DNA from 2 places in the Pseudoalteromonas sp. CNC9-20 genome. Region 2 is predicted to be linked to the other one. Evidence: predicted binding sites of a transcription regulator. Region 2 holds the regulator's gene; the other holds the start of a gene.
The links. Region 2 encodes LexA, which represses DNA repair genes until DNA is damaged. Its sites were predicted from a motif close to TACTGTATNNNNATACAGTA; they were not measured.
Positions count from the first base shown of each region.

Region 1: the regulator LexA is predicted to act here: its motif matches at 13,802-13,821, upstream of MHM89_RS13955 (YebG family protein).

Region 1 is NZ_JAKRFS010000005.1:277,472-292,554, forward strand. Features, by position in the region: gene fadJ (fatty acid oxidation complex subunit alpha FadJ) at 1-1,577, shown strand, start outside; gene MHM89_RS13900 (hypothetical protein) at 1,777-1,968, shown strand; gene MHM89_RS13905 (FxLYD domain-containing protein) at 2,334-2,786, shown strand; gene MHM89_RS13910 (hypothetical protein) at 2,925-3,224, opposite strand; gene MHM89_RS13915 (EAL domain-containing protein) at 3,295-5,394, opposite strand; gene MHM89_RS13920 (insulinase family protein) at 5,608-8,316, opposite strand; gene sixA (phosphohistidine phosphatase SixA) at 8,481-8,948, shown strand; gene MHM89_RS13930 (translation initiation factor) at 8,952-9,281, opposite strand; gene MHM89_RS13935 (STAS domain-containing protein) at 9,402-9,707, shown strand; gene MHM89_RS13940 (fused response regulator/phosphatase) at 9,700-11,394, shown strand; gene MHM89_RS13945 (GAF domain-containing protein) at 11,530-12,195, shown strand; gene MHM89_RS13950 (amino acid aminotransferase) at 12,224-13,417, shown strand; gene MHM89_RS13955 (YebG family protein) at 13,474-13,785, opposite strand; gene MHM89_RS13960 (ComEA family DNA-binding protein) at 14,002-14,298, shown strand; gene MHM89_RS13965 (DUF6170 family protein) at 14,334-14,636, opposite strand; gene dsbB (disulfide bond formation protein DsbB) at 14,633-15,083, opposite strand, start outside.
Region 2 is NZ_JAKRFS010000004.1:1,434-16,516, reverse strand. Features, by position in the region: gene cyoE (heme o synthase) at 1-316, opposite strand, end outside; gene MHM89_RS10300 (COX15/CtaA family protein) at 331-1,320, opposite strand; gene MHM89_RS10295 (transmembrane cytochrome oxidase associated protein) at 1,331-1,834, opposite strand; gene MHM89_RS10290 (SURF1 family protein) at 1,821-2,510, opposite strand; gene MHM89_RS10285 (DUF2909 domain-containing protein) at 2,585-2,887, shown strand; gene MHM89_RS10280 (cytochrome c oxidase subunit 3) at 2,787-3,662, opposite strand; gene MHM89_RS10275 (cytochrome c oxidase assembly protein) at 3,682-4,224, opposite strand; gene ctaD (cytochrome c oxidase subunit I) at 4,224-5,798, opposite strand; gene coxB (cytochrome c oxidase subunit II) at 5,795-6,928, opposite strand; gene lexA (transcriptional repressor LexA) at 7,247-7,864, opposite strand; gene MHM89_RS10255 (HNH endonuclease family protein) at 8,084-8,833, shown strand; gene MHM89_RS10250 (STAS/SEC14 domain-containing protein) at 8,899-9,264, shown strand; gene MHM89_RS10245 (DUF924 family protein) at 9,265-9,795, opposite strand; gene grxB (glutaredoxin 2) at 9,894-10,529, shown strand; gene MHM89_RS10235 (hotdog fold thioesterase) at 10,539-10,997, shown strand; gene MHM89_RS10230 (lysozyme inhibitor LprI family protein) at 11,328-11,729, shown strand; gene MHM89_RS10225 (hypothetical protein) at 12,447-13,538, opposite strand; gene MHM89_RS10220 (alpha/beta hydrolase-fold protein) at 14,489-15,083, shown strand, end outside.

The DNA.
Region 1 (15,083 bases), on a different contig from region 2:
GCAAAGCGCGTGCAACTAAGCCGCCATTGGATAAAGTATCGGCGTTGCTGGAGTCTAATCCATTTGGTCGCAATCTGATTTTCAAAAAAGCGGCTGAAAACGTCGCCAAAAAGACCGGTGGTCATTACCCTGCACCGAATAATATTATTAAGGCAGTACGCGCCAGCGTTGAGCTAGATACCCTCAAAGCCTACAAAACCGAAGCCGACGGTTTTGCCGATTTGGTGATGAGTGATGTATCGAAATCGCTGCGCGGTATCTTCTTTGCTACCACGGAAATGAAAAAAGAGTGGCGCGCCGATGATGCTCCGAGCACCGATAAAGTAGCCGTGCTGGGCGGCGGCTTAATGGGAGCCGGTATCACGCATGTCAGTGCCATCAAAGCGGGCGTACCGGTGCGTGTCAAAGACGTTGCCCATAAAGGCATTAGTGGGGCGATGAATTACAGCTACAAGCTATTAGAGAAAAAACGCAAGCGTCGTATTATCTCCAAAGCGCAGTTGCAAGAGCAGATGAGCAGGATCACCGGCACCACTGATTACAGTGGCTTTGCGCACGTAGATATGGTGATTGAAGCGGTATTTGAAGATCTCAAGCTGAAGCAATCAATGGTTGCCGATATTGAAAGTCATGCCCAAGCACACACTATTTTCGCTAGTAACACCTCGTCACTGCCCATTGCCCAAATTGCTGAGCAAGCGCAGCGCCCAGAGAATGTTATTGGCTTGCATTACTTCTCGCCGGTAGAAAAAATGCCGCTGGTGGAAATTATCCCCCATGCAGGCACCAGCGAGCAGACCATCGCCCGTACGGTGAGCTTTGCCCGTAAACAAGGCAAAACACCCATAGTGGTGAAGGATAAAGCCGGCTTCTTTGTAAACCGTATCTTGGCGCCTTATGTAAACGAAGCAGCCAACCTATTGCTAGCCGGTGAGCCAATCGAGAAAATCGACAAAGCCTTGGTTGAATTTGGCTTCCCAGTGGGACCATTAGCCTTACTTGATGAAGTGGGCATTGATATTGGTTCTAAGATAGCGCCTATCTTGGAAAAAGAACTGGGTGAGCGTTTTAAAGCCCCTGATGCGTTTAGCCGCTTAATCGATAACAAGCGACTAGGACGCAAATCAGGCCGTGGTTTCTACGATTACTCGAAAAAGGACAAAAAGCCTGACGAGTCAGTGTACGAACTTCTTGGCGTGACTCCGGCTCCGAAGTTGAACAAAGAGCAAATAGCCGAGCGTTGTGTTATGCAAATGCTTAACGAAGCGGCGCGCTGTTTGGATGAGGGCATTGTTGCGAGCGCCCGTGATGGCGATATTGGTGCCATCTTCGGTATTGGCTTCCCACCTTTCCATGGCGGACCTTTCAGTTACATGGATAAGTTAGGGCTGAGCAATGTGTGCTCAACGCTATCGAGCTACGCCCAGCAAAACGAGGTGTTCACGCCAGCCCCCGCTTTGGTGGCAATGGCTGAAAAAGGGCAGCGTTTTTATGACCAAGACGCGGCGCCACAGGACACAGTTGAGCAGGGTACTGTAGAGCAGGGGACCGATGACCCCTCGACGCAACCATCTTGATGGCTCTGCCAATCGCCTAACACTTAGCGCTGGTTTTTAACCGGCGCTTTTTTATGCCACAGGCTTAGGCCGCGACGTGCTCAAAGGCGCTAAAAAGGCACTATAGTTGCTGCTTGGGGTGATGAACTTACGACTTTGGTGTGGTTAATAACTGAGCGTAAAAATGCTAAACTGCGCGCCTACATTCAGTGGGGGTTGTATGTTGTTGTTAGTGAGTGTGTGTTTTGCTTTGTTGTTGTTTTTTGTGGCCTCGTTTAAAGGCATGCCAGCAAAACGCTGGGCGCTGGCGGGTGGCTTAATTGGCCCGGTCGCGTTAGCGCTGTTTAACGTACATTATCGTCGTGCATTAATGCGCAGCGTTGCCCACTGCGGTATCATCTGGCGACCTTAAAGAGTCAAAACATTGCGTGAGCAGTACGAAAAGGGAATAGGCAAGGTTAATGCGTGCACCCTGATATGCAACATATAACTTAGCACTGAACAATAAGCAGCCGTGGTTCGTTTGCGAGGCTCGTGAGTGCCATAGGCTAATGGCACCATCCAACTTAGACTATAAGCCTCGTTTCATAACGTTTTTCCCCAAACAATCATATCAATTCATCAGTGCCACAGAGTGAATTTGTTACCGCGAGTGATTGTCTTTGTACAACCAAATAGATCATCATTAAAACTGCTTGGGTGAGGGAACCACTGGGTTACTGTTTCCCCTAGCGAGAGCTACCCCTAACATGCAGGCATTTAGCCAAGGAGAGTATTATGTTAACTAAAAGTATGAATGAAGTATTGAAAGGGTTTTTTTGGGGGCTTGGTTTTGCTATTTCAGTTATAGGCTTGGCCAGTGTTTATAGCTTAACCATAGCCGCTTCTGTCGATATGGGTTTTAAGAAAAACGTACGTTTGCACGCTATGAGTTCGTTTGAAGACTTTGCATCTGACTATGAGCTGAGTTTATCGGAGATATTTAAGGAGAATGGCCGCGTTAAGATCACCGCCGAGCTCAGGAATATCTCTAACGATGAGTTGTATGCGATGGGGGTTGTTGCGTCCACCTTCGATTCCAACGGCCGATTTATTGGCAACTGTTCAGGTAAAGGCGCCGAGATAAGTTTGTCTCCCGGTGAGGTCAGTTACGTTGAAATCGACTGTAACTTGTTCAAGACTCAAAGTGAAAGAGTGCACTCTGCGAAGTTAACACTTAAGTGGATTTGATTGTCTCGCAGCCAACTGCTGGTAAGAGGTGTAGGCAGGCGCTTGTGCCTATCGCCTTGGTGAGTTACTGCGCTTGAGGGCCTTTGCCGGTCTTTTTGGAGATGGCAATGCGGCCCTTTTTATTCGTGGTAGTGGGCGTTACTGCCGAAGTCTCTGCTCCTTTAGATTGAGACGCTGGTGGGAACTATATACGCGGGCTCTGTCATCGCCTTTGCTCACATAGGCGTCCATCTCAACGCTTATTAGCGCTGATGGGAACACCTCGAGAATCCCCAACTCACCCAAATTAGCGGATAGCAGTGCAGTTTTGCCAGTGGCAATGAGGCTGCTATCGACATCTCGCAAATCGCCATCGACATATAATTTAGCGCCGTGGAACCAGGAGTTAATGATTCTAATATGGTGCCCTTTGACGGTGAAGGTGAATTCTTTTTTCATTTCTAAAGTCCTTTTAACAGCGGCCTAAATATTCTTGCTAAGCCTTCATTGATTCCGCGTCACACTGTGGTTATTGCACCAATGACAAGTGATGCTGATCTTGCGTTTTACTGCGTTCGCGCAATAAAAATGCTTCGAATTGCTCAGCTGAAAGCGGTTTGGCGTAGTAGTAGCCCTGCATTGTTTCGCAGCCCAACTGCTTTAATTGTTGCAGTTGCTTGGCTTCTTCAACGCCCTCAGCAACCACATGAAGACCTAAGTTTTGCGCTATGGTAATAATCGAGTCGACCATGTTTTTACCTCGTTCATTAACCATATCAACGATAAAGGCGCGGTCAATTTTCAATGTGTGCAATGGGAAGCGCTTTAAATAGGCCAGCGATGAATAACCAGTGCCGAAGTCGTCCATCGCGAGGTGAATCCCTTTCCCTACTAGGGCGTGCATAATCGCGATTGCTTGTTCTGGGCTGTCCATTACGGTGCCCTCGGTTATTTCCAGCTCAAGAGCACTGGCGGGAAGGTGATATTGCTGCAGTAGGGCGTCGATACGATCGGTTAAATCAGGCAGTGCAAACTGTTTCGCCGATAAGTTTACAGCAACTCGCCCAGAAAATAGCTCGGCATCGCGCCAGCGCTTTACATCGCGACAGGCTTTTTTTAATACTACTTCACCAATCTCGATAATTTGTCCGGTTTCTTCGGCAATGGGAATAAACTGCCCAGGACTGATCAACCCTTTTTTCGGGGTTATAAAGCGCACCAGCGCTTCCATTCCGGCTAATTGGCCAGTGGCGATATCCATCTTCGGTTGGTAAAAAACCTCGAAATGATCCCGCTTAAGACCAAAACGCATTAAGTTCTCAATTTGCAGTCGTTTAACCGCTTGGTGGTTCATCGCATCATTAAAGAATAAGTAACGATTCCCTTGTTGCTTAGCATGGTACATTGCGGTATCAGCGTTCTTTAATAGAATTTGTGGCGATACGCCATCCTCCGGGCTCAATACTATGCCAATAGAGGCGGTGATGGCGAGTTCATGGTTCATCATCCGAAATGGTGTTGCAATGGTTTGCAAAAAGTCGTTACTAATCGCGGTAATAGTATGAATGTCGTTGGTGCCGCGCATCACTAATGCAAACTCATCGCCGCCGAGGCGATAAAAAGTGTCTTGCGGGCGCTTACGCTCACTTAAACGCTGGGCTAATTTGATAAGCAGCTTATCGCCTAATTGATGACCCAACGAATCATTAATTTTTTTAAAGTTATCCAAGTCCATCACCATCATGGCGTGGTGGCTGTCTTGTTTCATTAAGGTGTCGAGGTCGACAAAAAATTGGTTTCGATTGGCAAGCCCAGTGAGGCTGTCTTGATTAGATAAATCATTGAGGGCTTGTTCAGTCTTTTTGCGCTCGCTTAAGTCGGAGTAGACCATAATATAGTAGTCTACCTCGCCCTGTTGGTTGAGCACTGGGTCCACGCTCAGTTCCATGGCTAATCTTTTGCCATGCTGGCTGCGCACTGACACTTCACACTGAATATGGCTGTGCTGTTGCACTTGGCGCTTCAGTGTACTTATTTGCTTGGTATTCAAACCCGGAAGAGTAAAAGCCAAGCCTTGGTGCTTTTTCTGAGATAAGGAGAACAATTCGGTGAATGCAGGATTGGTATCAACTAGCTTGAATTCATGGTCATATATGGCCATCGCATCACTGAGATTCTCAACGCATTTAGCAAATAGGTCTAAGCGCTGCTCAGTGGTTTTGATATCGTCGATATCTTTCATTGTACCACTCATACGCAGCGGTTGTAGTTGGGCGTCTTTCTCTACCACCTTTCCTCTATCTAGCATCCATCGCCACTGTCCCTGTTTGTCAAGCAATCGGTAGTTAGCTTCAAAAAACGCTGTTTTTTGTGCAAGGTGGGCGCGCAAGGCACTTTGAACGCGAGGTAAATCCTGTGGGTGTATTAGCGCTTGGTTCGGGGGAATGCAAAAACTTTGTGTGGTTGCACTGTGATTGGCATGTTCATCATTAACGCGTTTGACCTCACCGGTTTTTATATACCAATCCCAGAGGATGTCACCGCTGCCTTCTAAGGTCAGTTTTAGGTGTTGTTCTGAGCGTGCTAATTTCTTACGTGAGCGGCGCAACGAAATAACACTGAATGTCATAACGCATAACAGGGCAAGAAGTAATGATAAAACAACCGTGTGTAAAGGGGAGTCGAACAGCATGTGCGCTTGCTCATGAGCAAACGAGCACCCACTGACAAGCAACAATCCGCTTATTATTAAGCCTTTTCTACAACCTGACCTAAACACACACTGTTATTCTAATTACTACAATCATGCTAGGTTAATTCAAGCCGTTGATTGAGTAAAGCATTATGCGTGTTCCAAGGCTTGTTGCGACTGTTTAACCCCGTCACTGAGCCATTCCATGCGAGCCCGCGAAGGAGAAAAAAGCTGCTGCATATAGTGTCGTACGTCTTCCAAGGAGATAGCATCAAGTGTCGTTAATAAGTTACTTTGCAGGCTAAAATCGACGCCCGGGTTACTAATTGCTAACCAGAAGCGTTGTGAACGCAAGCGCAGGTTCTTGTCCTTTTCGGCAATTTGCCGGTAGAGGCTGTGCTTGGCTTGTTGCCAGTGCGGCTCATCAATTTCAGCAAAGTCCTGAACATACTGCTTAATAAAGGCGCGGTGATGAGAAAGTAACGTGTGCGCATCGACATTGGGTGATTGCACGTAAAATGCCAGTCCAGCGCGAGAATTAAACGGTGCATAGCCTGCACCGACCAAATAACCTAATTGCTGCTGTGTACGCAGTTGATGAAAATAGGGCTGATTAATCAGGTGGTTAACAACCATCATCAATACTTTTTCTTTTATATCTGCGGTCTCTGCTTGGTAGTAAATGACCATGGCATTGTCACTGCATTGCAGTTTTAGGTGATGAGTGTCGACTTGCGTAATTTCATTCAGTGGGCGGCTAATGCTGTCGATACTCGTGCGGGTACGTAAATGAGATTGCACCAAACGTAAAAAATCGTAGGCATCGGCAGGGCGCCAATTACCATGTAAAAACGCCTCTACATGCACGGATTCGAAAAACGCTTGGCGGAACTGTTTAAATTGCATGTAGCTGGTGCTTTTAAGTGCCTGAGCAAGCTCCGTCGGGGTGGGATTCCAAGGCATAATCTGCGCGCCGATTCGGCTGAAAATCTCACTGACAGGCTTATTTTGGTTACTGCTTTGCCAGTGGCGCACTAGCTGCTTTTTGTACTCAGCAAAGCGCTTCGTGCAAATATCCGCATGAAACAGGGCTTGCAATAGACCCTGCACCAGTTCTAGTTGGCTTGATGACAAGCCGGCGGTGTGTAAAGTCAGCCCACCTTGATGCGATGAAATATGGTAATTCAGTCCAGCCAACTCAGCAGGGTAGAATTGCTCTGCCACACAATCAATAAACAGATCGGCAAATAAACGAGTCAGCGCCATGTGCTGCACGTCTTTGACCGCCAGCTCTGAGTCCAAAGCGAGATAAAAGTGACCCTTAGCAACTCGATAGGTCGCATCTTGCTTAAACCAGAAATTAAGTCCTGGATGAGTGGCGAGCCTTTGTGGTTTATTGCCTGGCGCCACTAATTCATGAAGCACGCAAGGACGCTGTAGGTAGGGGTTTGTGCTTGGCAGAGACATGGTATTGAGTGGCGTATCAATACTCTCCAGCGCGGTTAACCAATCTTTATCGAGTGCGTTGATGCGGTACGGCGTGTTATACCACTTTGTATAGCGACTTGGCTCGACGCCGGGGTGGATTAGCACCAGACGCATATTATGGGGAGTCAGCCATTGCAGTACCTCAGCAAATTGCTGACTATCAAAGCCAGTCATCAGGTAGTCACCGTACAAGTAATGCTCACTGGGGTAGTGGTGCATATTCACGCTGATACCGCTGACCCAATCGAGTAAGCGAACTCGCTCTTGGTTATCAAAGGCAATTTGCAACAACGTTTGCTTGTCACGATACAGCGGCGACAGCTTATCGTCGTGACATTTTATCAGCGCAATATAGGCGAACACCGTTTCAACGATGTCTTGGTAATACTCAATGCCCTCATCGGTGAGTGCGAGGCTGATATTAAAATCTTTAAAGTTACTGCCATTAATGCCTCCACCTGCGGATAGCGCATTGATCCATCCTTGATTTTTTAGCAGTGAGTGCAAGGAACCCGGGCCTTCGTAGCCTAATAAGTGGGCCAAAAAGCTCACCGTTTTGTGTTTATAAAAGGCATCAATGCTGGGCATAGCAAAACTAATTATGAGCTTTTGTAAGTGCTTGTGCGGCTCAATATGCAGCTCAACCCCCAAGTCCTGCTCTCGGTATAATGGCTCGGTGATCGCAGGTTTAGGTTGCTGGGTGCCAGAGATGGGGGTGAATAGCTCCAGAGCCCATTGCTTGAGCTCAGACAAAGAGTGAGGGCCGCTCAATACCAATGTCATCCACTGGGCTTGATAATGTTGCTTAAAGAAAGCCAGCAAATCATCGCGAATAGCGTTTTGCTCATCACTTAATGTGTTGCTGTTGCCCACAGAGAACTTGGCAAAAGGGTGTTTTGGGTTCACCGTTTCTTTGTGCGCCTGGTATATGCGCCGGCCATCGTCCTTTATTTTAAGTTTAAACTCGGCGTCAATGGCGTTACGTTCTTTATCGACCTCTTCGGCGTTAAATAACGGTGCATAAAAAAGCTGGCTGAAGCGTGTTAACGCTTGGTAGTAATGCTCGTTGGCGACATCAAAGTAGTAGCAACTGTGTTCGGTGCCAGTCCAAGCGTTACTGCTGCCACCATGATGACTGATAAAATCGTGGAATTCTCCGGAGGCAGGGAAATCTTTGGTACCGAGAAATAACATGTGCTCTGTGAAATGCGCTAACCCTTGTCGGTGCCAAGGATCATCAAAGTGCCCGGTATTCACTGTCAGTGCCGCAGCGGCTTTTTGGCTGTCTTGATCCTCAACCAACAACACCCTAAGACCATTGGGCAGTGTCAGCGGTTGGTAGAGTCTGTTATCATTGCGGCTGATATTCAAACAATGCTCCTGAAACTAGAGAAGTTGCAAGACGTTCAGGGCCAGCTGTTACGGCTTGGTGCCTACCCGAATATCGATGGTTAAGCTAGACTATAGCGAACATGCAACCAAGATGGCTAGCTTTTAGGTTAAAACTTTTTTGCTAATTAGTTGATTTCTTTGCAATGAAAACCATTTTAATCATGCGCCATGGGGAAGCTCAAGCGCTACAAGCGCAGGACCACTTGCGCGAACTGACTCAAAGAGGTCGGCAACAAGCTGATCATGTAGGCCAATGGTTAGCACAAAGGTTTAATCCACAAGGCTTGTTAGTGAGCCCTTATGTGCGCGCTCAGCAGACGGCCGAGTGTGTCAAAGAACATTGCCGAGGTTTCACCTTGGAGCAAACGTGCGATGACATTATCCCCAGCGCTAATGCGAAAACCGCCGTTGACTACTTACAAGCACTCACCGAAGTTCATACTGAAATAGACACTTGGTTGGTGGTGGCACACATGCCAATCGTCAGTTACATGGTCGCGGAGTTCTGCCCTGAGCAAATGCCCATTTTCGCAACCTGTGGGGTGGCTCATATTGACTATGATCCGGCCACCATGAGAGCGCGCTGGCAGGCGTTATATAGCCCTAACTAGAGGCTAACCGCCGGCAATTTTAACTTTGAAGCCCTGAGCTTCAAGCAAACCTTTGAGCTTGTCGCGATCGTCGCCCTGAATCTCAATCACTCCCTCTTTAACGGCGCCGCCTTGGCCCATTTTTGACTTCAGGGTTTTTGCCAGTTTTTTCATATCATGCTCGTTTGGATCAATGCCTACAACGAGCATGACACCTTTACCTTTGCGTCCTTTGGTTTGACGCTCAATACGCAGTGCACCGTCTTTAAAAAGCTTAACATCCGGCTGTTCACTTTGTTTTTCAGGTCGAATGCGGCCAGAGTCGGTAGAGTAAACCAAGTTATTATCGCTCATGGGTTGCTCCAATTAATAAAGATAAAGTGTCATCCTAACATATTTTGGTGTTGTCATTGCGAAATGGCTGGCAAGGTTTATATTTTAAACAGGTAGATTATCAGTGGCTTAGGAGCGGGTATGAGTTTACAACAGCATTATGTTGAGGAAAAACAAAAACTAGTGATAGTGATAAAGGAAAAGTTTGACTTTAATCTTGTGCAAGATTTTCGTACAGCTTATGCAGATGTTCATGCCGACACTAAGCACGTGGAAGTTGACCTGCGAGAAACCAGTTACATGGATAGCTCAGCGTTGGGTATGTTGCTCAATATGCATAAAGCTCTGAAGGGGCAGGTAGAGGGCATTACCATCAGCCATGCAAACCCTCAGTTAAAAAAGATTCTCCAAATTTCGCGTTTCGATAAGAAATTTACCATTGACTGAAAAGTACATTTCCTTTCCTTCACATGGGCTTAGCGAAGACTTGCCCTTAGTGCTCATTGTTGATGATGAGTCCATGAACCGGCGTATTCTGCGAGCGATGCTGGAGCGTGACAACTATCGCGTCATTGAAGCTGAAAATGGCATTCAGGCACTAGCGCAATGTCAGGCTCACGATGTTGATGTGGTACTGCTGGATATTCTTATGCCCGAAATGGATGGCTATGAAACGGCAGCGGAGCTTAAACGCACCAATACACGAGTTTATACCCCCATTATTTTTATTACCGCTTTGGAAGATAACCCTTCATTGGCAAGATGTTTGGACGTAGGCGGTGACGACTTTATGCCCAAACCGTTCGATTTACAGATACTGCGAGCCAAGTTACATGCACACCTGCGTATTCGCCATTTAGTCAGCGAGTCAAAAAAGCAAACGGACGCGTTGACCTATTATCAAAATCAAACCGAACGCGAACACGAACTAGTCGAGCATATTTTCAATAATGCCCTGCAACATAAGGATAAACCCAAGGGGGTCGACTCACACTTGTCGCCCGCTTCTATGTTTAATGGCGACGTGTTTCTCAATGCCTTGGGGCCAAATGGCTCGCAATATTATCTATTAGGCGATTTCACTGGGCATGGGTTAGCCGCTGCCACCGGGGCGCTGCCAGTGGCGCGTATTTTCTACACTATGGTGGAAAAAAACTTGGCCGTAGGAGATATAGCCAGAGAGTTAAATGCCGCTTTATACGATTTGTTGCCGGCGCATATGTTTTGCGCTGCAACTATTTTCGAAATTAGTGCCAATGCACAAAGTGCGACGTTTTGGATGGGCGGCTTGCCTGATGGTTACCTTATTGACCATTCGGGCTACATGCTTAGTCAGCTCGAATCAAAACACATGGCATTGGGTATTTTGGATGATGAGGAGTTTGAGCGTGATGTGCGCCATGTCACGCTCAATGAATATAGCCGTATCGTGGTTTACACCGATGGCATCATTGAGGCCGAAAATGCACAACAGCACCAATTTGGCTACAGCGGTTTGCTACGCACCTTGGCGTCGCAAGCGATGATCCGTACTGACAACATCATTGCCGCTGTGCACTATTTTACCGGTAATGAAGATCAACAAGACGATTACAGCGTGGTGATTATCGACCCGCAACCTCAAGCGCCATTACAACCTATTAATCACACTATAAGTCCGCTCCCTATTGAGCTTGAGGTGGTGTTAAGTGCCGAGGAGTTGAAAACGGTGGACCCAGTGGCGCAATTGATGGACCTAGTTGGTCACTTGCCAGGGCTGAACACCCACAAATCGACACTGTTTATATTGTTATCAGAGGCTTATAACAACGCTCTAGAGCACGGTATTTTGGGGTTAGACTCTGCTTTAAAGGCCGATGACGACGGCTTCTTACAATACTACAGTGAGCGTGAGCAGCGCCTAAGCGAACTCACCGAAGGTGAGATATGCCTGCGAGTTTGTTATCAGCCACAGCAACGAACATTGCTTTTAAGCGTTAAAGACTCGGGAGCTGGTTTTTCCCTCGAGCCAGCTGCAGGTAGCCAACTCCAACACAGCTATGGTCGTGGTATTGAGCTACTTAAAGAGCTGGCGGAAGATGTGGAATACAACCAAGCGGGAAATGAAATACGCATTCGCTACCATATCGACTAACCCTCTCATATTGCCTCAGAACCCTATTTTTACCTTTAAATGACTGGCTTAGTGTCGAAGTGACGGTTTTGTATTGCACGGCAATAAAAAGGTGTGCTAGCATCCGGCTAAATGTTTAGATGTTTGGATGGCTAAATGCTTTTAAGCTACTTAGAAAATGCACAACTTAGCGCTGAGCCCAAATTAGTGGCGAATAAACAACAGGCGCTACAGCAATACCTTAACAATGCGAGTGCCGATGTTTGTTGGCAATATCAAATTCCTGAGTTGGGCGAGGGTGGGGCGTGTAGTTTATTTGGTCATCTGCAAGAGCTGCCCTTCGATTTACGCGAACATTTGCCCTCAAGCAGTGAAGCAAAGTTGAGAAAGCTTCAAGCGATTGTCGATTTTGTTGTTCAAGAAAGTGGCGTAGACTGGTTTGGTATTTATCAAAGTCAACATATTGAAGGTCAGCCACAGCTACTTAAGCTCGCTTATTACGGCGCACCTAGTCGCCCTCTTTTTCCTATTAACCCTGACTTTGCAACAACCAGCAATAATGTGCAGGTTGCACTCAGCGGGGTTGCTCGGGTGATAAATGATGTGGAAGACTATGTTGCCAACGGTGGCGAATACTATACATGTGACCCCAAAGTGAAAGCAGAAAGCTGCTTGCCGCTTTATGACGAGACAGGTAAAGTAGTGGGCATTATTGATGCTGAAGCATTTACCGACAAGTTTTTTACCCCTGATCAGGTTGCGTTGCTAATAGCTGCGTGTTTAGAGATTAGCAAGCACTTACCAACCAGCCGTCAGGACTAACCTAACCTGAGATAATAAAGAGAGTTCCATGTTCTCACAATTAAAACCTTTACCGACAGATCCAATTCTTGGGCTTATGGCTGCGTTTAAAGCCGACACCAATGACAAAAAAATTGACCTAGGTGTTGGCGTATACAAAGACGAGCAAGGGCAAACCCCTGTATTGAAGGCCGTTAAAAAGGCTGAAGAGTTTCGTCTCGCCAATGAAACCACTAAGTCATACATTGGGCTGGCCGGTAATTTGGAATATTGTCAGAAAATGGAGCAACTGCTACTTGGCGATGCTCACCCGGCTTTGCTAGCGGACCGTGTGCGTACAGCTCAGGCTCCAGGTGGCACGGGTTCGTTACGGGTGGCGGCAGAGTTCATTAAGCGTTGTAATGAGCAAGCCACGGTGTGGGTGACTACGCCAACATGGGCCAACCACATTAGCCTATTTGAAGCGGCTGGCCTGAATGTGAAAGAGTACCCTTACTATGACTATGATAACAAGGGTTTGTTATTTGATGACATGGTGAACACGCTCAGCCAAGTGCCTGCGGGTGATGTGGTGCTGTTACATGCATGTTGTCACAACCCAAGCGGCATGGACTTGAATTTTGCGCAGTGGCAAAAAGTAGCTGAAATCGCTAAAGTTCAAGGCTTTACAGTACTGGTTGATATCGCCTATCAAGGTTTTGGTACGAGTTTGGATGAGGATGCTGCGGGTTTACGCCATTTGGCCTCGCAGGTAGATGAGCTAATCATTTGTTCGTCATGTTCGAAAAATTTCGGCTTATACCGTGAGCGTATTGGTGCCTGTTCGGTGATCTCAAAAGATCAAGCCACCGCTGATATTGCTAATTCAGTGATGCTCAGTGTGGTACGCAGTATTTACTCGATGCCGCCGGCACACGGTGCAGATATTGTTAATACTATTCTTAGTAGCGACGAGCTAACTGCGATGTGGCACCAAGAGCTTGATGACATGCGCTCTCGTATCAATGGTTTGCGTTCATTGCTTAAGGATAAGTTAAACGACAAATGCGAAGGTATGGACTTCTCATTTATTGAACGCCAGCACGGTATGTTCTCTTTCCTAGGGATTAACAAAGAACAGATCGAACGCCTACAAAAAGAGTACTCAATCTACATTGTCGGTTCTAGCCGTGTAAATGTGGCAGGGGTAAGCAAAGATAATATCGATTACTTTGCCGATGCCGTTGCAGCGGTTACTAAGTAACGCGAATGATAAAAAAAGCCAGCAATGCTGGCTTTTTTTATGTCTAAGAAATAGCTTTACGCCTCTTTGGCTTTGAGCTCAGTAACATTTTCCTTATCACTTGGCTCTTTGCTGGCTTTTTTTGTGGCCTTTGCTGCAGGCTTGGTACCTTTAAGTACGTGCATAAAGTCGTCTTTTTGTTTTGCTATTTCCAACGACAGGCTTTCTACTTGTTGCTCACTTAAGGGAACATCAACGCCGCCTAATAACTCTTCTAAGCTTTCGGCAATATCGAGCATCTTATCATAGGCATCGGCTTCTTTTTTGCTAGTAAAGGTCATGCGCTCGACTCCGTCTCGTTCTACAACGTATTTAGTTACAACAGCCATGGCTTCTCCTCAAGGGTACTGTTTTTTTATACAGTAAGGGTAGTGGTTGGCGATTCGCCCGTCAAGGGTTTTAATCATTCCTTTTAAAGGGTTAAGCATTTTTACCACAAAAAAGCACGACTTTATCGTTAGTTTTATTTGACACATCTCAGTAATTATTCTTTATTTACTTTTGAAGTAACACGGATTTTTACTTTAACTTCTAAGGAGAGAAGCATGAAGCTACTAACCGCACTCTACACCGCCTGTGCGCTTGTACTTACCCCAGCAGTGGTCGCTGCTGAGGCACCTCAACAAGCGAGTGAGCAGGTAACCCCAGCCAAACTTGATATTAACCAAGCATCCGAAGAACAGCTACAATCGCTGCCGGGCATTGGCCCCACTAAAGCAGCCGCCATCATCGAATATCGTCAGGTGCAAGGCAATTTCCGTAGTGTTGATGAGCTAGACGCTGTGCCAGGTATTGGTGCAAGTACGTTGGCGCAAATTCGGGAATTGGTGAAGGTAAGATAGTGGCAAAGTATTGCTGATAAACCAAAGGGCAACGTTTAGTTGCCCTTTTTATGTGCGGCGATGGCTTCATCAAGGTGAAACAGTGCGAATGCATGGCGCACTGGGAGCACAATAATAGGATAGGCGATGCCGGCTAAGAGCAGCCATGGTAACATGTGCCAGCCTTCAAAGCGCACCAGCAGCAGAAATAGTGGGGTGATCAGCAGCAGTTTAATAATATTGAGCATGACTCGGCGCTGCGCTGATAGCCTGTTTAATGAATCCGCCACTATAGCGAGTCGCTCATGGTGACTGAGCGACTTGAGTTTCGGAATTTGACTGGGAAGAAAGTAAATCATGAAGCCTTAGGTTTATAAAAAAAGCTGCTTAAGGTAATGATAATTGCAACGACTGCCATCACCGCAAAGATCACTTGCATCCACCCAGGCATTGATAACCCCATAAATTGCCAATCAATGTTGCCACAATCACCGGTAGCAGCAAAAAAGCTCGGCAGCCACTCGTGTAAAGGCATAAAGCTTGGGAAGTTAGGTTCAAACTCGCATACGAAGGCAAACGGATCTGTGGTGGTTTGCATCATGATATGTTCTTTGGCGAGCAAGAAACCCCATATACTGGCAACCAGCCAACTCGCCAGCGCCACTAGGCGTAAATACATATTTTGTGGATTAATACAGCCTAGTAAGGCCGCAAATAGTACACCTAAGACTGCTGTACGCTGATAAATGCACATAATGCATGGCGCTAAGTCCATGGCATATTGGAAATACAAAGCAGTTGCTTCG
Region 2 (15,083 bases):
GTGCTGCAAACATAAAGCCATTGCGCTCACTCACTCTGCCACGGGCCACCGGGCGATGGCGAGTGCGAGCCATTTTCATATCAATTTCTCGGTCCACAATATGGTTAATCACCGCTGCGGCTGCTGATAATAAGCCAATACCCAGTAAGCTCACAGCTTGTAATAGCCAACTGCGCCCCATGTCGGGAGCTAAAGCTACGCCAACCCAAGCGGTTAATACCAACATCAGCACAACCTTCGCTTTGCACATGGCTAAATAATCACGCCATGTGGTGTCTTTACTATCTCCGTACTGCCAATAAATCGCTTTGCTCATAGCCTGCTCCCTTATTAACTTTTTGATTTTTGTAGATAACACAACCGTACTAAGGTCAGTAATAGCAATAGCGCCATCAAGTTATGGGCAAGTGCCACATTTAACGGAATACTCATCTGTACTAACGCGATACCTAAACTTATTTGCGCCACTAAGGCCGCCACAACCCAGCCACACGCCTGTTTAATCATCTGTGATTGCGCACTGCGAAATACCTGCCACATGGCACTGAGCAACACCACGGCGGTAATGAGTGCGCCAAAGCGATGCAATAGATGAATAGACATACGCGATTCGAACGACAACACCCCAAACTCATAATTACTGTGCTCGGTAGGTAGCTGGAAAACACTACTGAGTGAGAACGCCTCACTGCCCGCACACATCGGGAAACCAATACAATGTGTGGCTGCATAATTTGCCGCGAGCCATCCCCCTAAGGCAATCTGTATCACCACCACAACTAACGCGGACAGGCTCCAACCTAGACTTGCTCGCGCTCCGGGGTCGCCACCAAATACGGGCTGAGAATGGGTTCGTAGGTAAAGTAACCACAGTAAGCTAGCAATGGAAAAGCCACCAAGAAGATGCCCCATCACCACCAAAGGTTGTAAATTCATGGTCACCGTCCACATGCCCAGTAAGGCTTGGAAAATAACCAGTAACAACAACACCATTGGTAGACGCAACGGGACATGGGGCAACTTTGCATGGCGTAATGCATACACTGCTAAAGCTAGGATCAATAAGCCTAGGCCGCCGGCAAAATAGCGATGCACCATCTCTTTGAGGGCTTTACCTTGATCTACCTGCGCACCAGGAAAGTGCTGCTGCACTTTTTGTATTTCATGGGCTTGATCGGGTACGGTGAGAAAGCCATAACAACCGGGCCAATCCGGGCACCCAAGCCCTGCATCACTTAAACGTGTATAAGCGCCCAAGCCCACCACCAACACTGCGAGAATGGCAGTGCATAACACCAGAGTTTTATAATTTTTTGTCATACTGGCCTCGTTAGCTGCTGCGAGAATAGTTAAGTAGTTTTTTAATGTCTTTTAGTAATCCTTTATGGATAAGTCGATTTTGCTGCTCCTGCTCAGCGTAGTCATATTCCAATACCACCAAACCATGGCGATCTATCAAGTACAGATGACCTGCTTTTAATGCACTGGGCACTGAATCCACATGCAACACCTCGGGTACCTCGGCGCTGCGTGGCCTCTCCCCTAGTACTGCCATGCGCACCTTACTTTGGTTTTTCCCGAGCGCTACATAGAGCGACTGCATGTCTTGCCACTGAGCTTGGCAAGGGCCACAATCAGCTTGATTCACTAGCGCGATAGTCCAGGGCGACACGGGGTATTGGCCCCACTGTTCAAGTTCCACCTGCTCACTCATTAAAGTGCCGTTATTACTGGTACTTGCTGGTAGCCAGCCACTTTTAAGAACGGCAATAGCCGCAACAACGGGAATAATGAAACAAGCAATAAAAATCACTAATGGTTTACGATTTGTCATACCCTCTCCTTGCACGCCAAAAGGCGGTAAGCGCAATCAATAACGCCGCTAAGGCGATGAGAAACCACTGCCATGCATAGGCTATATGCTTTTCTGCAGGCATGGTCACAGGCTGGTAATGTGGCTCGGTAGCAACTAACGGCGAAGGCGTTTGCGCATACGCCATAAAATTATAAACGGGGACTCTCGCTTGATTCGCGATTTGTGTTATGTCGATTTGCTGTACACGCTTAGGCCAACCCATTGATGGTGAGCTTTGCGCCAAGGTAATTGACCCTAACGGGCCTTCTTTAATGAGCACATCATCAAGCGTTATCTGTGTCGGTAGCTGCAACTGAGGCAGTTGCTCACGTGTTGTTGGCGCAACAATGAAACCAAGGTTGACCAGTAGCCACCGACTAGCTCCTTGAGGCATAACCAGCACCAATACGTCGTAGCCAACCCGGCCTTGATAAACCTGGTTATCAAGCAACCAGTAGTGCTGTAGCACACGACCAGACACTGCGGTTTGCATACCTGTGGCATCAACATCTGAATTGATCAGGCGCTGAGCTTGGGTAAAAGGAATGCGCCCTTTACTGGCCCATTGCTGCAATAGCTGCTCGCGCTCTTGCTTTTGCTCGGCGCGATCTAACTGCCAGAAACCCAAGCCTACACAAGTACTTACTACTAACACGACAATGCTACTCCACAAAAATGCGCTAAGCTTATGAGTATTCACTCGCACACCAATTAAAGGAAAACTGCACTGTGCTTATAAAAATTATTATTGTTGCGCTGCTACTTTTTGTCATATACACCTTATTCCGTGCCATGTTGGCTATGCTGAAGTCTGACTCCAAGGTGCCGATGTCGCACTACTTAGGCAAACGTGTTGCTTTGTGCGCCATCGTCCTGATTATTATTTTGCTCGCACAGCAAGCTGGCTTGCTGCGCTTTAACCCTTCTCCGATCACAACACATACACAAATACGAATAGACACAACCACACCACATCAACAAAGTGCCAATACCAAGCCGCAGCCTGAAATGCGAAGTGCTTTTCACTGCTAAAGTGCCCTTTGATTACGCGAATGAGTACCACGGTAAGCATGATCGCCCCTAAGGTGACATGCATACCGTGGAAGCCTGTGAGCAAGAAGAAGGTATTGCCATAAATACCCGAGTCTAACTTAAGGCCTAAATCCTGATATGCGTGAATGTATTCTTCACCTTGAAGAAACAGAAATATCGCGCCGAGTATCACCGTCAGAGCAAGAAATACCGTAAGCTGTTTACGGTTGTCTTTCTCAATTGCAGTATGCGCAAACTGTAAAGTCACCGAAGAAACTAGCAAAATAATGGTATTAATTAGCGGCAAACCTTGCCATCCCATAGCCTGAGTTGTATCACCGCCTGGTGTTAGCTCTAGCGGCCATGAGGCGCTAAATTCAGGCCATAACACTTCGTTGGTCATCAAGTTATTACCCTCACCACCAAGCCAAGGTACAGCCAACATACGGGCATAAAATAGCGCCCCAAAAAAAGCGCCAAAGAACATGACTTCTGAGAAAATGAACCAGCTCATTCCTTGTTTAAATGAACGATCCATTTGCGCCGAATACAAGCCACTTTGTGACTCATTAATCACATTGCGAAACCACCCCACCAGCATGTACACCAGCACCGCAATACCAGCAATAAGCCAATAGGTACCAGAGCCACCGCCTTGCTCTAACTGCATAACGCTAAGACCCGCGCCCACAGCGATAAAAAACAACGCAACAGCCCCCACTATCGGCCAGGGGCTTTGCTCCGGAACATAATATTTTTCGTATTGATTACTCATTTCGTTAACCTCGCTCGGTTTATCGCGCTTGCGCTGCGAGTAAGTCTTGTCGCTTAGCGCTGATATCAAAGAGGGTGTAAGACAGCGTTAATTCCTCATACTCCTGCGGCAACGCAGGGTCGACATAAAAGCGCAATTGGTATTCAAGCCGTTCATTGGCTTGTAGCGGCTGCTGGTCAAAGCAAAAACACGCCAATTTGTGTAAATACTTGGCTGCGAGCCCTGGAGAAACAGATGGAATAGCCTGCATGACTCGCGGCTCACCACTGGTATTCGCTGCGGCGAATGTCACCACTGTCATCGCCCCGGGTTTCACCACCACTTCTTGCTTTTGCGCTAACACTTCAAAGGGGGCACCACTTTGCGCATGGGTTGTAAAGCTCACCGTCACTTCGCGAGAGTCATCCACATGCTCGCTTTGCTGCGCCTGTTCGAGTGAGGGCTTACCATTAAGCCCTGTTACTTCGCAGAACACGTCGTAAAGCGGCACCAAGGCAAAGGCGAACGCAAACATGCCAATGACGCTGATGACTAGTTTCTTTAATAACGGTGCGTGGTTCATTACTGCACCTTAGGTGGCGTTTCAAAGGTGTGGTAGGGTGCCGGAGATGCTACCTCCCACTCCAAGCCTTCTGCGCCATCCCACACTTTCGCTGGTGCTTGCTCTCCAGCCTTGATGCACTTGAACACCACGGCAACGAACAGCAGTTGAGAGAGACCAAAGGCGAAACCACCAATACTGATAATGGCGTTAAAATCAGCAAACTGCAGCGCATAGTCTGGGATACGTCGCGGCATACCCGCCAAACCTACAAAATGCATGGGGAAAAACAGCACATTAACGCTAACCAACGACAGCCAGAAATGCCATTTCGCTAACGTGGTGCTATACATGTGCCCAGTCCATTTTGGCAGCCAGTAATAAGCAGCGGCCATAATCGAGAACACCGCCCCTGTCACTAAAACATAATGGAAGTGCGCCACCACGAAGTAGGTGTCATGGTACTGGAAATCCACTGGGGTAATTGCCAACATCAATCCTGAGAAGCCCCCGAGGGTAAACAACACAATAAAGGCGATAGCAAACATCATTGGTATTTCAAAGCTGATGGCACCGCGCCACATAGTGGCTACCCAGTTAAATACTTTTACTCCCGTTGGCACCGATATCAACATGGTCGAGTACATAAAGAACAATTCCCCGGCCAGTGGCATACCGGTGGTAAACATATGGTGGGCCCACACCACAAAAGACAGCAAGGCGATGGAGGCCGTGGCATATACCATGGACGAATAGCCGAACAGTTTTTTGCGTGAAAAGGTAGGAACTATGGTGGAGATAATGCCAAACGCTGGCAAAATCATAATGTACACTTCCGGGTGACCAAAGAACCAAAAGATATGCTGGAACATCACAGGGTCGCCACCACCGGCGGCATTGAAGAAATCAGTGCCAAAATACTTATCAGTGAGCACCATGGTCACCGCACCCGCCAACACCGGCATAACTGCAATTAATAAAAATGCAGTGATCAACCAGGTCCACACAAACAGCGGTAATTTCATCCACTTCATCCCTGGAGCACGCATATTAACGATGGTCACAATGACATTAATGGCCCCCATGATGGAGCTTATCCCCATAATGTGAATGGCAAATACAAACAGGGCAGTATTGTCGTTGCTGTAGGTGGTCGATAAGGGCGCATAAAAGGTCCACCCAAAGGCCGGACCGCCGCCTTCCATAAACAGCGACAGCAATAGGATGGCAAAAGCGAATGGCAGAATCCAAAAGCTCCAGTTATTCATTCGCGGCAAAGCCATATCTGGCGCGCCAATCATCATGGGGATCATCCAGTTAGCTAAGCCCGTAAAGGCAGGCATCACGGCGCCGAAGACCATAATCAAACCATGTACTGTGGTCATTTGGTTGAAAAAATGAGGGTCAACCAGCTGAAGTCCTGGTTGGAATAGCTCGGCTCGGATCACCATTGCCATGGCGCCACCGGTTAAAAACATCAACAACGAAAATAATAAGTACAAGGTGCCGATGTCTTTGTGGTTAGTAGTAAAAAGCCAGCGTTTAATTCCGGTTGCAGGCCCGTGATGTTCATGTGTTGCAGCTGCTGTACTCATTGTTCCTCCCCATCAATATAGGCCTGAATCACGCTTGGTTGAACGATGTCTCCGGTTTCATTACCAAAGGCATTGCGTTGGTAAGTAACCACCGCTGCCAACTCTTTAAGCGTAAGTTGACCGACAAATGCCTGCATCGCAGTCCCTGGCTTACCGTGCACCACAATATCGATATGGTCGTTAATATCGCCGGTGGCTATTGGACTGCCTTTAATGGCGGGGAAGACTCCAGGTAAACCAAGCCCCGTAGGCTGATGACAAGCTGCACAGCGCGTGATGTACACTTGCTCGCCCGATGCCATTAGCTCATCTTCAGAGAGGATTTGTTCTAGCAGCTCAGCATCGGCCTGCGCCTGAGCTTGCTTCGCTTGTTTCTGCTCTGCCAGCCAAGCGTCAAACTCTTCAGGGGGTTTTGCTTCTACGACCACCGGCATAAAGCCGTGGTCTTTACCGCATAACTCGGCGCACTGGCCGCGATACGTACCCGGTTCGTTTACGCGTGTCCAAGCTTCGTTGATAAACCCAGGGTTAGCGTCTTTCTTTACTGCAAAATCGGGCACCCACCAAGAGTGAATGACGTCATCTGAGGTCATTAAGAAACGTACTTTTTGATTAGTGGGAATGACCAAGGGTTTATCTACTTCGAGGAGGTAATTGTCGCCCTTATTTTGCGCATTTTTGATTTGCTCTTGAGGCGTTGACAGCAGTGAGTAGAAGCCCACATCGTGACCCATATACTCGTAGTGCCATTTCCATTGTGAACCAGTCACCTTAATGGTGATATCGGCCTTTGTTGTATCCTCCATAGCAATCAGGGTTTTGGTGGCCGGAACAGCCATGGCTATGAGAATAACAAATGGAATCGCTGTCCAAAGTATTTCTACTTTGGTGCTTTCATGAAAGGTAGCGGGGGTGACCCCTTTTGACTTGCGGTGTTTGAGCAGCGCCCAAAACATCACCGCGAAAACAACCACACCAATCACACAGCATATAATAAATATGGTCATGTGTAGTTGGTAAACATTTTCGCTAATGTCAGTTACCCCTTGGCGCAAGTTGTACTTGCTATTCGCGGACACCAATTGAGGGAATAACAGACATAGCAACATGAGGGAGCTCAGCTTCTTCATGTGTACCATCTCCTTATTGTTGCGCAATGCAAGGAAGAGGCGGTTACAGCTTAATACCCAATCTTCGTTATTATTATGCTTTTACCAGTCGACAACTTTGACCCTAAATAAACTGTTGAAAAACCGACCAGCAAAGCCTGTAATATAACCAATTAGTCAAAGATTGAGCTAATAGCAAGTTAATACACTATTTTTGTTTACGTTTTATTAATAAATTAACAGGAATATTCAAGCTGTTAGAAAGCACTGTGGCTAAGGAGGGAACATGGGGAAAGCCCCTAATAACAGACCTATTAGAGGCAAAATAAGTAAATTTAATTACATCCAGTCGGCGTTTCGGATCACACCTACAGCTAAGCCTTCAATATTAAAGGATTCGTTCTCTAAATCGACTTCAATGGGTGTGAATTCTTCATTCTCTGCATGCAGCAGAACCTTACGCCCAGCTTTTTCTAAACGCTTCACGGTGACATCTTCATCAACCCGCGCGACCACCACTTGGCCGTTTTCAGCCACCTGAGTGCGATGTACCGCTAATAAGTCGCCATCCATAATGCCGATGTCTTTCATACTCATGCCATTTACGCGCAGCAAATAATCTGCAGCAGGCTTGAACAGCAGTGGGTCTATCTGGCAGTGACTCTCTATATGCTGTTGGGCAAGAATGGGCTCGCCCGCAGCAACGCGGCCAATTAAAGGCAGGCCCAATTGTTCGGGTTCTTCTTCCTCGACCAATTGAATACCTCGACTCGCGCCAGGCTTCATTTTGATTACGCCTTTCTTAGCCAACGCCTTAAGATGTTCTTCTGCGGCGTTAGCACTGCGAAACCCCAGTGTTTGTGCAATTTCTGCACGCGTCGGCGGCATGCCGGTATCTTTAATAAAGACTTTAATCAGCTCAAGAATTTGCGATTGGCGTTTAGTTAATGGGCGCATACAACTGGGTTTCCATACAGTACATTTAACTGTGAGTATATACAGTTAAATGAAAATCGCAAATAAAATCAGGGAATTTGCTGACCGTTGCAACCTTAATTAATGCAACTTCGCTTTTGTTCATATGCAACCTCACCTCATACTCATAAAGTGATAGGTGACGAATGCGCGACAATGCTTTAAAGTAGCGCTGTTTTAGTCATATTATTAAGCAGTTAGATGACTCGCCAAAGTGTATTTTCAGCGTTCCTTTTACTTATTTCGGCACTGACGATAGGTGCGTGCAAAGCCGATACGGTCAAGATGTCGCGCAGCGGCCTTTGTCACCCTGAAGATTCGGCTCATTATCAACGCACTCAATCTTTTACCCCCTATGCGAACTTAGAAAGCTGTCTAGCAGACGGTGGACGTTTACCAAAGAACTACACTCAACAAACATCAGAAAATAGTTATCATCGGGATAACTGGCCACATTGGTTAGACACCGATCACGACTGCCAAGACGCCCGTGCTGAAGTGCTGATTGCCCAATCACACAGTGATGTAAGCTACACTACTCAAGCGCGCTGCACCGTCACCAGCGGCCAGTGGCATGACCCTTATTCGGGGCAGATACTACGCAATGACGATGATTTAGATATAGACCATATTGTGCCGCTTAAATTTGCCTATGAACACGGTGCTGCCACCTGGAGTCGTTCGCAAAAGGCACAATTTGCCAACGATATGGAGAATTTGCTTGCTGTTGATGATGGCCTAAATCGTAGCAAAGGCGCAAAAGGCCCTTGGCAATGGTTGCCGCCGCATCAAGATTACCGCTGTCAGTACATTCAGCGCTTTAATTACATCATGAGCAAATATGACCTTCGCTACTCGCAAAACGAAAAAGACCAAGTTCAGAGTTTGCTGCAAAGCTGCGTAGGTGAAACTTTAAACCTCAGCGCACTACCTACAACCTTGCACCAATAACCAACCGCTTGTAAGTAAATATTCTATATTGATAGAGCATCTAATGAACTCGTTGGCGAGGATATATGCTCAATATCACTATAAACGAAACACACAATACCGCTCTACTTGAACCACAAGGCCAGCTGACAGCAGAAGACTTTGCAGCAGCCGTGCGTATTATCGACCCTTATATTGAACAGCATGCAAAGCTACATGCTCTCATTATTGCTACTGAACACTTTCCGGGGTGGGACTCATTTGCCGCGTTACTCTCTCATCTGCAATTTGTGCGCGACCATCATCAAAAGGTGAATAAAGTAGCCATTGCCACCAATTCGTTGCTTGGTGACTTTGCCCAGCACCTTGGCGCACACTTTATTCATGCAGAAGTTAAATCCTTTCGTTATGAACAACGTGAACAAGCGAAGCGCTGGGCACAAAGCCCTTAACTAAAAGCGGCTACCAGGCTGATTTAAAAACGCCTGCTCAGCGTCGCTCGATTGCCGACCGAGAATATCATTACGATGTGGATAACGCCCAAAACGGTCAATGATTTCTTTGTGAGCCAGCTCATATTTATAGTTACTTAAGGGCCGAAAAAGCTGCTCGGCCACCACATGAATCGCCTGGCTCTCACTGTGCATATAGGGCATGTATAAGAAACTACGCTCGGTATCATCAAGCTCTAAAGCAAACTTTTTCTCCACCGCATTCTGCGCCAAACATAAAGCCAGTGCATCGGTTGCAAACGCTTGGGCCGTATCGCGGAACATATTACGAGGAAACTGATCCAGCACTATAATTTCACATAACGCGCCTCGAGCAGATTTTCGCCAAGAATAAAGCTCGCCTTGGCGCGCTGCCTCGTAAGTAGGTAAAAATTGCTTTTTTACTGTGGCGTCAAAGTCGGCGCTTTTTTTAAACCAATCCTGTGGACTGCTGTGAGTAAACCAAAATTCGTAAACGGATTCATATTGCATGATGATCTAATGGCGAAAGTTTGCTTTCGTCCGGCAACTATTGTTTAGTTACAGCTAAGGCCAAAAGGTAGTAATTCGCAAGCTCTGAGGTATTTTTTATGAAGCTGTTTATATTTGAACATTGCCCCTATTGTATAAAGTCATTACTGGTTGCACGCGCCTTGGGGCTAGAGTTGGATGTGCGCTTCCTACTCAACGATGACGAGGCCACGCCCAACCAGTTAGTGGGTAAAAAAATAGTGCCTATTTTGGTCAAAGATGATGATACCGCGATGGCCGAAAGCTTAGATATTGCCGAGTATTTCTGTACTCTTGCCAACAAGGAGCTGTCACAGGGAGAGCACTTTAATCAAGCTCAACAGTGGGTTGAAAAGTACCTTGAAACCTTTTTACGGCTGACCTTTGTGCGTTGGCCGCAACTGGCCCTGCCGGAATACGCTATTGATACCGCTATCAGCTATTTTCGCGAGAAGAAAGAGCAGCGCCTGGGCGAATCTTTCGATAGCGTGTTAGCCAATAGCGACACTGACATCGCCACGATGGAGCACGCATTGAGTGAATTAACATGGCTGCAAACCCCAGAACATATTACTTGGGCCGATGTGGCGTTATTTCCTTTTCTGCGCAACCTCACTGTGGTCAAAGACTTAACCTTTCCAGAGCATGTACTCAATTATGTCGATACATTAGCCACTGAACACCGAATTAAAACCTTTACCCGCGTTGCTGTTTAAGGAGTACAGATGAGTATTTGGGCCCAAGAGATTGATTTAGCCTTATGTAAAAAGCTTGATTTAGGTGTAGGTGAAAAAGGCACCTTAATGACTAAACTCGGCATTGAGATCACAGAGATAGGCGACGATTACCTGGTCGCCTGCCTCCCTGTGAGCAATGAATTATATAACCCCATGGGCATTGTTCATGGCGGCGTTTACGTGGCATTAGCCGAAACCGTGGCCAGCTACGCCGCCAATTTTGTGGTCGATACCCGCAAATACTACTGCGTCGGCCAGGAGATCAACGCCAATCACCTCAAAGCCTCACGCACCGGCACACTTAAAGCCGTGACCAAGCCCGTGCACCTAGGCGGCCGCTCATCAGTGTGGGAGATAAAAATTTACAACAGCGCTGGCGATTTGTGTTGTATTTCCAGGATGACGGCTGCGGTGGTTGAGAAGCGGTCAAAAGGCACAGGGCTCTAAAGCGAGATACTCACCTGTAGGTCAGACTTCAGTCCGACAATAAATAGGCAATGCTTTAGCCCTGCGAAAGGTGTTTTGAATTGAGCTTTTTCGGAACGCTTCTCAGGATCAGATAGCAACGCTTAAAGCCTCTAATTAGAGACGCCTTTGTAAACTTCTTATACCAAGACTTTACTATAATCCCTCGATGAAAGCTGGGATGAATAACGATTTTAATGAGCTCATCGACTGTATTCGCAACTCCACTACTTTAAGGCTCTATGAACCGGGTAGAAATCGTGTGAAGTATTTAGAACAGCGTAAACCTAAAGCCACCGGAGGTGTGAACTAATGAAAGCATTATACTTTGCTATCATGGCACTGATTACATTTAGTTGTGCCGCTAATCCCAATAATACTAAGCTCCCTTGCGAAGATGCCACCAACAGTCTTGAACTCGAGCAATGCATAGCACAGAAAAAAGACGAGTCTGAACACCGCCTAACAAACGAGTTAAGGCTTTTACGGGAGCAAATTCAGGTGGCTTATGCTGCAGAGGCTGAATTAGGTAACACATTAATCGACCAAGTAGAAAAAACTCAATTGGCATGGAGCGATTTTAAGGCTCAAAGTTGTCAACTTGAGGCATTCGAGATTGAGCAAGGCACAAGTGCGTATGAGACCGCTATAAATAATTGTGAGTTGCGTATGAACCAAACTAGGATAAAGGCTCTTTCCCAGATACTTAATTAGCCCTTTGGAGTAGCAAGGCTGAAGCCTTGCCTACAGAGCTACCTCCCCTGTAGGTTGGACTTTAGCCTAACCATATGTGACAAACACATTTGTGTTCTCAGCCCAGAAACCTGGAATGTATTTGTCGGTCACAATCACAAGGCTGAAGGCCTTGCCTACAGAGTAACCTCTCCTTGTAGGTTGGGCTTTAGCCTAACCGTTATGTGACAAACACATTTGTGTTCTCAGCCCAGAAATCTGGAATGTATTTGTCGGTCGCAATCGCAAGGCTGAAGGCCTTGCCTACAGAGTGACCTCTCCCTGTAGGTTGGGCTTTAGCCTAACCGTTATATGAGAAACACATTTGTGTTCTCAGTCCAGGAATCTGGAATGTATTTGTCGGTCGCAATCACAAGGCTGAGGGCCTTGCCTACAGAGTGACCTCCCCTGTAGGTTGGGCTTTAGCCTAACCATATGTGACAAACACATTTGTGTTCTCAGCCCAGAAATCTGGAATGTATTTGTCGGTCGCAATCACAAGGCTGAGGGCCTTGCCTACAGAGTGACCTCTCCCTGTAGGTTGGGCTTTAGCCTAACCACATGTGACGAACACGTTTGAACGCTAAAGCCCAAATTTTGATGATATGAGCGTCTTTGTCGATTACAAGGCCAAAGCTTTGCCTACAAGGTGACGCAATACACTCATCTCAATTATGATACGAGTGAGATACAACCTAGTTAAAAGCTGTATATTCGCAGAGTATTATCGTCATAGCTGAAGTGTGCCAGTTCCCGTTTTGTTGGGTGAAGGCTGAGACGACCAGGTCCAAAAGTAAGCTCACTCAGCTTAACAAACTGTCTATCGCGGTCCTGCCGATAGAGTGCAGTGTCGAACGCCTCTCCCTTGCGCTCGGTTAACACAGCATATTTACCATCACTAGAAAAGTTATGCCGACTGAGGGGGTCAATGACTTCATCAGCATTGCTTTGATATACTTCCTGCGCAGTGGCGCTATTTCCGTCCCATACAAGCCTGTAGAGCGTTTTGCCACTAAGTAGCCAAACTTTATTATTCCATTTACCTAAGCTGATATCATTCCCAAATTCCAGTTGTTGCTTTAATAGCGTATTGGTTTTGTAATTCCAAAAGCGCACTGTATCGCCTACGATGTATGCAATGATAAATTCTGCTTCATTCAGAATAATATGTGTCCGCACTTTACCTCTAACTTCGATGTCATTGATCGTTTGGGCATCAGCTAACTTCCACGCCCTAAGCAAAGTTTTATCACGTAACCATGTTGATACTTCACGTTGCATCGATAGCACTTCATATCCCATAGTAAAGTCATCGCTGGGGTGAACTCCCGATACATTAAGCATTCTAGCTGCTGCATCCAAGGAGTTAATGCGCAACAATTCATAATTACCTGAAAGTACGTAGCGGCCTGAGCGACTAATATCTAAATCATAACCTAAAGCAAGATCAGCCTGACTAATAGGTAACAGCTCTCCATTATCCAACAATTTATATAGTTGCGAGTCCGCAAAAAAATACAAGGTTTCATCAGTGTAAGCCATTCTTTGCTCATCTATGGTCGGCGTTAAAGCGAGTGTTTTTAAACTTCCATCTGGAGCGATAACAAAGGCCTCCTCTCGCACAAAAGACGACAACAGCAAAGCCTCTCCGCTGGGGCTATACCCTAGATAAGACACCTTTGCATCCAAAGTTTTAGGCATCGCAATTTCATGCTTAATTGTGAGCTGACCTGCCGAGAGACCAAATGAGAAAAAGCATAAAATAAGAGCTAGGAATAAGGGGTTCATCATGCAGCTACAAGCCCGTAGTAATAGGTCATAAAGTCTGAAAAGGTAAGTGATCGTTGAGGGTTAACCGAATGTAATGGCAGCTTTCCTTTCGACATACCCCATATCGCAACATGTAACTCGATCGCCTTGTTCTCATACTGCTCCAATTCGTTGACTGGAATGTGAGCTATATTCTTACCGTCCACAGTTATGTTGCTGGTAAGCACAACCCAGTGATTAGGTAATGCATTTACCTTTTTGTTCAGCGAGGTAACTTTTGAACTAATTAACATGCATACCGACTTATTTGCATCATAACGGCGCTGAGCCTGCTGAAGATTTGCTAAGTTTGTTCTTCGAACTAATCGACTTAGCTGCTAAAAGCCTCTTAAATTGCACGGTATAGGGTTGCGGGATTTGGTGACTCGCATTAGCTACGGCTGTGTTTAAGTTACTCATTTCATTCCTTTGTAAGCTGTCCCTAAATAATCAACTTTAAAGGCTAAGTATTTAACCTGTGAAAATCAACTAAACGTTCAGCACTTCAATTAACTAAAAAGAGCACACTGCTACAAGCTATAAGACCTCATTACGCCCCCTCCCCCTCTTATAGACACCAATATATCAACTCAGCTCACTGATGTAGGTAGCCCGGTGAGGCAAGGATGCCGTCGGCAACTAGACTTAAGGGACGAATTACTTGCACTTACGGTAATTTTTATCGCGAGACGCTGTGGGCAACCCGACAAAAATTACCAGGTTGAAACCAAATCTACAGATATCGACTTCCCCGTTCAGATTCGCGCTCGAGAAATCAGCTTTTGCTGCGACAAGATTATAACTAACAGTCAGAACTGAGGATGAAACAACCACTAAGATATTCAGAATCATACAAATGCAAATTTAGAACTCACTGAAAAAGTCAGGTATTATCAGTACTCTACAGATACTATAGAAAAGGAACTACCATAATGCGCATACTGGTATGGATATTGGTTTTTGCTGCTAATGCTGTTTACGCAACGCCTCCTACTCAATTTGCTTCCGAGGTACTCGGTCAAGATATCCAACTCTCCATTCGTCTACCTGACTCTTATAATCACAGTGATGACAGCCAATACCCTGTGCTGTTAGTTATGGACGGAGGTTCACACCTTGCCCATTTAGAGGGCAATATTCTGTTTATGTCGCAGTTTGCGATGATCCCAGAGTTTATTGTAGTTGGCGTACCTAGCGTTGATCGCATACGCTATTTTACGCCAACCGAGGCAAAGGGTTTTGAAGGTAGATCAGGGCAAGCCGGTAAATACTTATCTATGCTCAGCGATGAGCTATTACCTTTTCTTCATAGCCATTACCGCGCAAGTGATTACACGGCTCTGTTTGGCCACTCGCTCTCGGGGTTATTTGTCAGCCAAGTAGCGCTCAACCATAACGGCGAGTTCAATGCCTACCTAGCTGTCAGCCCCAGTTTATGGTGGGATGATCAATGGCTTGTTAAACATTCCAAGCTGGCATTGAAAAAACCGTTAACCGGGTATTGGTACCTTTCTATGGCAACCGAAG